Regions from separate parts of the Azoarcus olearius genome, predicted to be linked through region 1. Evidence: predicted binding sites of a transcription regulator. Region 1 holds the regulator's gene; the other holds the start of a gene.
What was found. Region 1 encodes FNR, which switches genes on or off when oxygen is low (the NO sensors DNR and NnrR bind a similar motif). Its sites were predicted from a motif close to TTGANCTAGNTCAA; they were not measured.
Positions count from the first base shown of each region.

Region 2: ubiU (ubiquinone anaerobic biosynthesis protein UbiU) is a predicted target of FNR. The motif match lies at 2,727-2,740, and genes of this name have one in related genera.

Region 1 is NZ_CP016210.1:1,551,786-1,556,465, reverse strand. It holds gene hemN (oxygen-independent coproporphyrinogen III oxidase) at 1-1,174, opposite strand, end outside; gene fnr (fumarate/nitrate reduction transcriptional regulator Fnr) at 1,286-2,023, shown strand; gene dqs_RS07220 (PHA/PHB synthase family protein) at 2,046-3,683, opposite strand; gene dqs_RS07215 (universal stress protein) at 4,002-4,445, shown strand; tRNA gene dqs_RS07210 (tRNA-Arg) at 4,581-4,657, shown strand.
Region 2 is NZ_CP016210.1:407,882-412,561, forward strand. It holds gene dqs_RS01890 (hypothetical protein) at 1-173, shown strand, start outside; gene ubiT (ubiquinone anaerobic biosynthesis accessory factor UbiT) at 205-723, opposite strand; gene dqs_RS01900 (U32 family peptidase) at 738-1,634, opposite strand; gene ubiU (ubiquinone anaerobic biosynthesis protein UbiU) at 1,649-2,662, opposite strand; gene dqs_RS01910 (high affinity choline transporter 1) at 2,853-4,316, opposite strand; gene rocD (ornithine--oxo-acid transaminase) at 4,513-4,680, opposite strand, start outside.

The sequences.
Region 1 (4,680 bases):
GCATCGACAACTCGAAGTGGCACATCAGGGCCTGGATTACCGAACGCCGCAACAGATCGTCGGCGGTCAGCTCCACGCCGCGCAGCACCGGCAACTGGTCGCGATCGAGCGCGTCGTAGTATTCGTCGAGCGTCTTCACGTTCTGCGCGTAAGCCGCGCCAACCTTGCCGATCGCCGAGACACCGAACGCCAGCAGATCGCATTCGGCCTGCGTGGAGTAGCCCTGGAAGTTGCGGTGCAGACGCCCTTGCCGCTGGGCCACCGTCAGTTCGTCGTCCGGCTTGGCGAAATGATCCATGCCGATGTACACGTAACCGGCTTCGGTGAGGCGGCGAATCGCCAGTTGCAGAATCTGCAGCTTGGCTTCCGGCGTCGGCATGTCGCTTTGCAGGATGCGGCGCTGCGGTTTGAACAATCCGGGCAAGTGCGCGTAGCTGTAGAGGGAGATGCGGTCCGGCGAAATGTCGAGGACCTGCTCCAGCGTGCGATTGAAGCTGATGACGTTTTGCTTGGGCAGGCCGTAGATCAGATCGAGGCTGACCGACTTGAAGCCGGTGGCGCGCGCCGCGTCGATCACCAACCGGGTCTCTTCGACGCTCTGCACGCGGTTCACCGCGCGCTGCACATCATCGGAGAAATCCTGCACTCCGACGCTCATCCGGTTGAAACCGAGATTGGCGAGCATTTCCACCGTATCGAAATCGACCTTGCGCGGATCGACCTCGATCGAATACTCGCCGTTCGGGGCCAGGTTGAAGAAGCGCCGCACCGCGTCCATCAGCTGATGCATTTCCTCGTGCGACAGGAAGGTGGGCGTTCCGCCGCCAAGGTGAAGCTGCGTGACCTGCCGGCTTCCTCCGAGCGCAGCAACCTGCATCTCGATCTCTTTCTCAAGGTATTTCAGATACTTGGCAGAGCGCCCATGATCCTTGGTGATGATCTTGTTGCAGGCGCAGTAGTAGCAGATCGTATTGCAGAACGGGATGTGGAAGTATAATGACAGCGGCCGACTCACCCCGCCGACGGCGCGCTTGGCAAGCCAATCCTGCAATGCGTTGGCGTCGAATGCCTCAACGAATCGGTCTGCCGTGGGGTACGATGTGTAACGGGGACCGTTCACATCGAAGCGACGGATGAGTTGCGGATCGAAGATGAGATCTGGCTGGGCGTTCATGGGTGTGCTGTTGCTGGGCGTACCAAACGATCGCAGAAAGCCGGCTCGATGTGGTTGACATGGATCAACGCGGCCAATCTCCTGCGGATTCGGAGCAAGTTTATCGTGCAAATGAAGGCGGTGCCGATTACGGTTGCCGGACTGAAGACGGCGTGTTCGCAGTGCAATCTCGTCGAACTCTGCCTTCCCTTCGGGATGAGCGAAAATGAAATCGACCGTCTCGACGAGCTGGTAGGTGCGCGCCGCAAGATCAAGCGTCAGCAGCACCTGTACCGGGCCGGCGACCCTTTCGAAGCAATCTACGCGATCCGCACGGGCTCATTCAAGACCGACGTCCTCCTCGAGGATGGGCGGGACCAGGTCACCGGCTTCCAGATGACCGGCGAGATCCTCGGCCTGGACGGCATCAGCAGCGAGGTTCATTCCTGCAACGCGATTGCGCTGGAGGACAGCGAAGTCTGCGTCATTGCCTACGGCAAGCTGGAAGAACTGTCGCGCGAGGTCGAAGGCCTGCAGCATCAGTTTCACAAGGTGATGAGTCGTGAGATCGTTCGCGACCACGGCGTGATGATGCTTCTCGGCTCCATGCGCGCCGAGGAAAGGCTGGCTGCATTCTTGCTGAACATGTCCCAGCGCTTCACCGCACGCGGTTTTTCTGCGGCGGAGTTTCACCTGCGCATGACGCGGGAGGAGATCGGCTCCTACCTGGGGCTGAAGCTCGAAACCGTCTCCCGCGCGTTCTCCCGCTTCCAGGAGGAAGGCCTAGTCACGGTGCAGCAGAAGCACATCCGGATTCTCGACAGCGGGGGCCTGAAGAAGCTGATACAACACCAACCTGCGTGTCGCTAGTTCCTCCCGCCCCACTTCACCGCTATTTTTCCAGCACGTAGGTTCCTGGCGCCGGCGCCAAAGCCGGAAAGGCAGCATTGGCGACCGGTCGCGCGTCGACCAGTTCGCCCGCCCGCGGCTTCAACCACTGCATCCAGTCCTCCCACCAACTCCCCTCGTGGCGTTCGGCCCGGTCCAACCATGCCTCAGCCGATTCCGAGCGATGCGCTTCGGCTGCGCGATAGTTTCGCTTGGGCGGCTGAACGACCGGGTTGACGATGCCGAGGATGTGCCCCGAACTCGATAGCACGTAGCGCTTTGGGCCGGTTACAAAATTATTGATGCGGAAGGTCTGCCCCCACGGAGCGATGTGATCATCCTCCGCCGCGACGGCGTACAGCGGTTGCGAGATCGCAGCGAGGTCGAGCGGTTCGCCTGCCACCACCAGCGCGTCCTTCTGAATCAACCTGTTGTGCAGATACAGCTCCCTGAGATACCAGGAGTGCATCGCATAGGGCATCCGCGTCGCGTCCATGTTCCAGTACAGCACGTCGAACGAGGCCGGTGTTTCGCCATACAGCCAGCCGTGGACTACGTAGTGCCATATGAGACTGTTCGAACGCAGCAGGCGGAAAGCGGATGCCATCTCCTTGCCTTCCAGATAACCGGTTCGGGCCATGTTTCCGGTCAGGTAGCGGATGCTCGACTCGTCGATGAACACCTCGATGTCGCCCGGCTTCTGAAAATCGACGAGCGTGGTAAAGACGGTCCAGTCTGCCACCGGAACCGCTTCGGCCGGAAAGTGGCGATTGGCCCACGCCATGTACATGCTGAGGGCAGTGCCACCGATGCAGTACCCCACCGCATGCACCTTCTCGGCGCCTGCGAGCCCTCGCGCCGTCTCTACCGCGGCGTGCACCCCGCGTGTGACGTAGTCGTCGAACGTCACATCCCGCATCGAGGCGTCAGGGTTCTTCCAGCTTGTAATGAATACGTCCAGTCCCTGTTCGAGCAGGTAACGAATCAGGCTCTTCTTCGGAACGAGATCGAGGATGTAGAACTTGTTGATCCACGGAGTGACGATGACGACCGGATCGCGGTGCACTTGCGGACGAGTGGGTTGGTAATGAATCACCTCCAAGAGGTCGTTCCTGAACACGACCGCGCCGGGCGTCGTCGCCAGGTTCTTGCCCACCTCGAAGTCATCGGGACGAGTCATCCGCACTTCACCCGCGCGAACGTCGTCGAGGAAATTGCCGAACCCGCGGACCAGGCTCTCACCCTTCGTTTCCCACGCCTTTCGCACTGCGACCGGATTCGTCCAGAAGAAATTGGTCGGCGCGACCGCATTCAGCCATTTCCGCCACCAGAACGCCGCCCGCCGCCGCTCCTTCCCCGTCAGACCCGGCGTGTCATAGAGCATGTCCTGGACGTGGTGAGTCAGCGCCAGATACCACTCTTTGGTGAGATCCCAGGTCGGCGACTCAGTCCAGACCGGATCGGCAAAACGCGCATCGTCCGGATTCGGCCGCACCGGATCTTCGCTGTCGAGGCCGAGAACCCGGTTCCAGGAATGCCATTGCAGACGCCACAGGTCGGAGGAAAGACGCAGAAGACGATCTGCCAGCTCCTGCGGATGCGCAGCCCAAGCCAGCTGGGCGTGAATGATAGGCGCCGCCATCCCGAGCGGATCGAAGGACCCCTCGACCGCTTCGTGCAGTTGCTTGATCGAACGCTTTACGGTTTGACCTGGGTCGAGTCGCTCGCTCTTGTTCATCACGTCTCCAAGCTTCGAAATGACAGGGGCTTTTCCATTTTGCCACGGCAGCCCAACCAACATCGTCGGTGATGACTCCCACGGTACGCGGAGGTTCCCACGCAGATCATCCCCTCCCTTCCCGGCCTCCACGTTGACCTTCATCATCCAGACCCACTCCCGCCGGGAGCTATAATCGGGTCGGGTATTGAAAATAAACGCATCAACCAAGGGAGGTGCGCAATGTTCAAGCACATTCTGGTACCGACGGACGGGTCAGCCTTGTCGGAGAGTACGGTGGCTCGGGCGGTATCCTTCGCACGCGACGCCTCGGCCCGCATCACGTTCTTCTACGCTCAACCGGACTTCCCGATGCCGATCTACGGCGAAGGCGCCCTGATCGACCCGACGACCCCCGAACAGTTTGCCAAAGCGGCAGCTCAAGAAGCCGAACGCATCCTGAACGCCGCCAAAGCCGTTGCCGACGCTTCCGGCGTACTGGCAGACACTGACACATTGGTAAACGAGGTGCCGTACGAGGCGATTATCAATGCGGCGGACCGGCACGGATGCGACCTCATATTCATGGCGTCCCACGGACGACGGGGCCTTGCCAGCCTGCTTCTGGGTAGCGAAACCCAGAAGGTCCTCACCCACAGTACGATTCCAGTCCTCGTCTATCGCTAACGGCAAAATTTTTCTTGCCATCCATCAGGATATTGTCTATTATGCGCTCCGTTGTTCGAACACAAGCGCAGCAAAAAACGACGGAAGAAAAACCTTCCCAAGTTAAACAGTTAGTGCTATAGTTCAAATCTTTCAGCGCCCGTAGCTCATCTGGATAGAGTACCTGGCTACGAACCAGGGGGTAGGAGGTTCGAATCCTTCCGGGCGCGCCAAATAAACAAAAAAGCCACTCTCA
Region 2 (4,680 bases), 1.1 Mb from region 1:
CGCACCTCACTCAGGAAAGCTTGAAAGCGCGACCGGTACGCCTGCGCGCCTTGGGCCAGATTGTTACTACCTTGGCCGGTCGTTCCGACGCCGATGCACGAGAGGCGTTGGCCCGGATGAAGGCGGCCGGTCTGCCGGTCCATGTGCAGGCCGCCGCCGGTGAACGAGGCTGAAGCAGGGCGTGCTCCTCGCTGAGCTGGCGAATCAGACCGGCCTCAGCGCGCTCCAGTCCACCGCATCCAGCGTGTTCTTCACCAGCAGCCCGAGTTCGGTGTCGCCTTCCATTAGCAGGCGGCGGCTGAAGAACAGGGTGTCGGCGTCTTCCTCGCGCAGGGCCAGCGCGAGGAAGTCGCGGGTGCTGGCCGAAATGATGAGGTCGGGCGTGCTGCTGCCAGCGGCGCGGCGGAAGCCCTTGTCGCCCAGCGTGAAGTCCAGTGTCAGGCCGGCGTCGGTGACGCGGATGCGCAGGCCGCGGCCGCTGAGCGCTTCGAGCTGATCGCGCGGCAGGATGCGGCCGAGCGCGAGGTTGAGGGCGGTGACCAGCGCCTGAGTCGGAATCTGCTGCGGCAGCCGGGCGGCGATGCGGGCGAGTGGCGCGGGCACAGTGAAGGCCGGGATGCGCAGGCTGGCGAGGCGTTGTTCGAACTGCTGCGCGACGCGCTGGCGCAGGCTGTGCGGCAGCATCTCGGTCAATGGCAATGCGGGCAGGGCGGGAACATGCATGCGGGGCTCCGGGTTCAGGCGGGGACGAACTGCTCGACACCCGGGCGGCCGTGCCAGAAGCCATTGCAGGGCGCGGCGGGCATGTGGGCGCTGCTGGCGGCGAGCGCCTCGGCCGGCGTCTGGCGACCGTCGAGCGCGGCGCGGAAGCGTTCGATGATGTCGCGGGTGTGGGCGCCCTGCGGGCTGATACGCAGGACTTCGGCGCGCCCGTCGAGCGCCGACAGGTCACCGAGCAGGGTGTGCACCTTGGCGGACTGCGTCTGCACCCCGTTCAGCGTCAGGAAGGGTTCGCCTTCGCGGGTGCGCAGCACCAGGCCGTCGGCGATGCCGAGACAGCGGAATTCGCAGCCGTCCTTCTGCAGGTTGTAGTGGCGGGCGGTGAAGCAGCGCGCCGAATGCGCCAGCGGCAGGCGGCCGTAGGCGAAGACTTCGGTTTCGATCGGTGCGGGCAACGTTGAGCGCACTTCGGCGAGCGCGGCGCCCGACATTTCCGGGGCCACCACCCAGCGGCTGGCGCCGGCCTCGACCAGCAGGCCGAGCGTGTGCGGGTTGAAGACATTCAGCGTGGGCCCGGCGATCCAGTCGCGGCGGCCGGCTTCGGCGAGCAGGCGCACCGCCGCCATGTCGTTGGCTTCGACGCGGAAGCGCTGCTGGCCGACGACGCGGCGCAGGGTCTTGAGGTCGGATTCCGATTCGATCAGCGACTGCGAGGACAGCACCGCCTCCTTGCCGGCATCGGCCAGCATCGCCGCGACCTCGATCCAGTCGTCCAGGCGCAGTTCGTGGCGGCGCGAGCACACGGTTTCGCCGAGATGGACGATGTCGACCGGGCTGTCGGCGATCTCCGCGTAGAAGTCGAGCACGCTCTGGCGCGGCCAGTAGTAGAGCAGGGGGCCGAGGGACAGCTTCATGGCGGTCTGCATCCTCATTTCCAGGGGCGGTAGTAGGCGCCGAGGGTGTGGCTCTGGCCTTCGGAGACCTTGTTGAGTTCGGCCATCCACGCGGGCAGCGCATGGAAGCCGGCGGGGTCGACGGCGACGCGGTCGAGCGCGGCGCGCCACACCTTGGTGACCTGGGCGACGTAGGCCGGGCTGCGTTGGCGGCCCTCGATCTTGATCGCGGCGACGCCGACGCGGGCGAGTTCCGGCAGCATCTCCAGGGTGTTGAGGCTGGTCGGCTCCTCGATTGCGTAGTAGGTCTCGTCGTTCACCTCGAAGCGGCCCTTGCACAGCGTCGGGTAGCCGGCGCGCTCGTGTTCGCCGAAGCGGTCGATCAGGATGCCGTTGAGCCGCGTCTCCATGCCCTGCGGCGTCTGTTCCCAGCGCACGTGCTTGCCCGGCGAGCAGGCGCCGTTGCAGTTGGGCGATTCGCCGGTGGCATAGGCGGAGAGCGCGCAGCGGCCTTCCACCATCACGCACAGGCCGCCGAAGCCGAAGACCTCGATTTCCACCGGCGTGCGGCCGACCACCTGCTCGACCTGCGCCATCGACAGCACCCGCGGCAGCACCGCGCGCTGGATGCCGAAGCGCTCGTGATAGAAGTTGATCGCCTCGTAGCTGGTGGCCGAACCCTGTACCGAGAGGTGCAGCCGCAGTTGCGGATGGGTCTTGGCCGCGTAGGCCATCAGGCCGGGGTCGGCGAGGATCACCGCGTCGATACCGAATTCGGCGGCGCGGTCTACCGCGGCGGTCCAGCCCGCCCAGTTGGCGGTCTGGGGGTAGGTGTTGAGCGCCAGCAGCACCTTGCGCCGGCGCGCATGGGCGTAGGCGATGCCTTCGCGCATCTGCGCCGGATCGAAGTTGAGCCCGGTGAAGTTGCGTGCGTTGGTGGCGTCCTTGAAGCCGAGATAGACGCAGTCGGCGCCGTGGTCGATGGCCGTCTTGAGCGCCGGCAGCGAGCCGGCGGGGCAGACGAGTTCGATGCGCTGGGAGGAGGTCATGGGGTCGTCGCGAAGGCCCGGGGGCGGAGCGGCGCCACCTTAGTGCGCGGGCGCGAGCCGTGCTTTGACACGGGTCAAAGGTGGGGTGGCGGCGCCGGCGCCGATTCCACCCTCATGCAAGGGGAGGGCGCCGCAGCCGTGAACGAAAAAGGCCGGGCTTGGCCCGGCCTTCCGTGCCCAAGGGGCGCGCTCAGTTGCGCGACTGCGGGTGCGCCCCGATGTTGAGGTGCGCGCTGTGGCCGTGGCTTTGGCGCACCAGGGTCTGCGGCGCGAGCGAGCCCACCACCATGCCGACCACGCCGGCCAGCATGCCGGCAAAGTGCGGCGGCACGTCGGCCTCGGGGGCGACGATCTCCAGCAGCACCCACACCGCCAGGCCCGCCACGATCGATACCAGCGCGCCCTGGGTGCTCGCGCGCTTCCAGTACAGGCCGAAGGCGAGCGGCACGAAGGCGGTGGCCAGCGTGACCTTGTAGGCGTTCTCCACCATCCCGTGGATGCTCTCGTCCGTGTGGATCGCGTACCAGGTGACCAGCAGCGCGAACAGCACGACGACGACGCGAGTCATCACCAGGAACTGGCGGTCGTTCATGCCGCGGAAGGTGCTGCGCAGAATGTTCTCGGAGAAGGTCACCGAGGGCGCCAGCAGCGTGCCCGACGCGGTACTCATGATCGCGGACAGCAGCGCGCCGAAGAACAGCACCTGCGCGAACAGGGGCGTGTGCTCCAGGATCAGCTGGGGCAGGATCTGTTGGCTGTCGCTTTCCTGGTAGTTGGCTACCAGCGCGGGGTCGATCAGCGTGGCGGAGTAGGCGATGAACAGCGGGATGAAGGCGAACAGGAAATACCCGCTGCCGCCGAGCAGCGTGCCCTGCACCGCGATGCGCTCGTTACGCGCGGCGTTGAAGCGCTGGAACACGTCCTGCTGCGGGATGGAGCCGAAGCCCATGGTCAGGATGCCGGCAGTGAAGGCGATGATGTCCTTGGCGTCGAAGGCGGGCAGGAAGTTGAGCTTGCCGGCCTCGTCGGTGTGGGCGACCACCGCGCCCACACCACCCGCCATGTCGCCCACCAGCCAAGCGATGTAGGCGAGGCCGACGATGATGATCGCCATCTGCATGAAGTCGGTCAGTGCCACCGACCACATGCCGCCGAACAGGGTGTAGGCCAGCACGATGCCCGCGCCGACCAGCATGCCGGTTTCGGCGGAGATCGATCCTTCGGACAGGATGTTGAACACCAGCCCGAGCGCACTGATCTGCGCCGACACCCAGCCGAGGTAGGACACCACGATCGCCAGCGAGCACAGCACTTCCACCGTGCGGCCGTAGCGTGTGCGGTAGTAGTCGCCCAGCGTCAGCAGGTTCATGCGGTACAGCGGGCGGGCGAAGAACAGGCCCGCCAGGATCAGGCACAGCGAGGCGCCAAAGGGGTCGGACCACAGCCCGCGCAAGCCTTCGTCGATGAAGGTGGCTGAGATGCCGAGCACGGTTTCGGAGCCGAACCAGGTGGCGAACACCGTGGCGGTGACGATGTACAGCGGCAGGTTGCGGCCGGCGGCGACATAGTCGGTGGAGTTCTTGACCCGCGTGGCGGCGTACAGGCCGATGGCGATGGAGAGGACGAGGTAGGCGGTGACGAAGCCGATCAGCATGGCGAGCTTTCCGGCGCGGGGCCGGCGGGTTCCGGAGCGCGGCAGTGTAACAACGAATCGTGCCGGCAGCCCGAAAAATCGCCTCTAAGCACCTGATTGGGCGGAACAATATGGCGCAGCCGGCGCACCGTGGTGGTGCGTCCGGCAGCGCATATGAGGGTGGAATTGTCAGCTGTGCGACAGCGGGTGGCAGCGCTCAGCGGCCTAGCGGGTTGAGGGTGTCGATGATGATCGCGGCGGCGCGGTCCAGCGTGCCTTCGTCGATGGTCAGCGGCGGCGCCAGCCGGATCACGTTGCCATTGGTGTCGCGGGTGGCGATGCCGCGCGCCAGCAGCAACTCGGCAACCAGCTGCGCGGGCGCCTT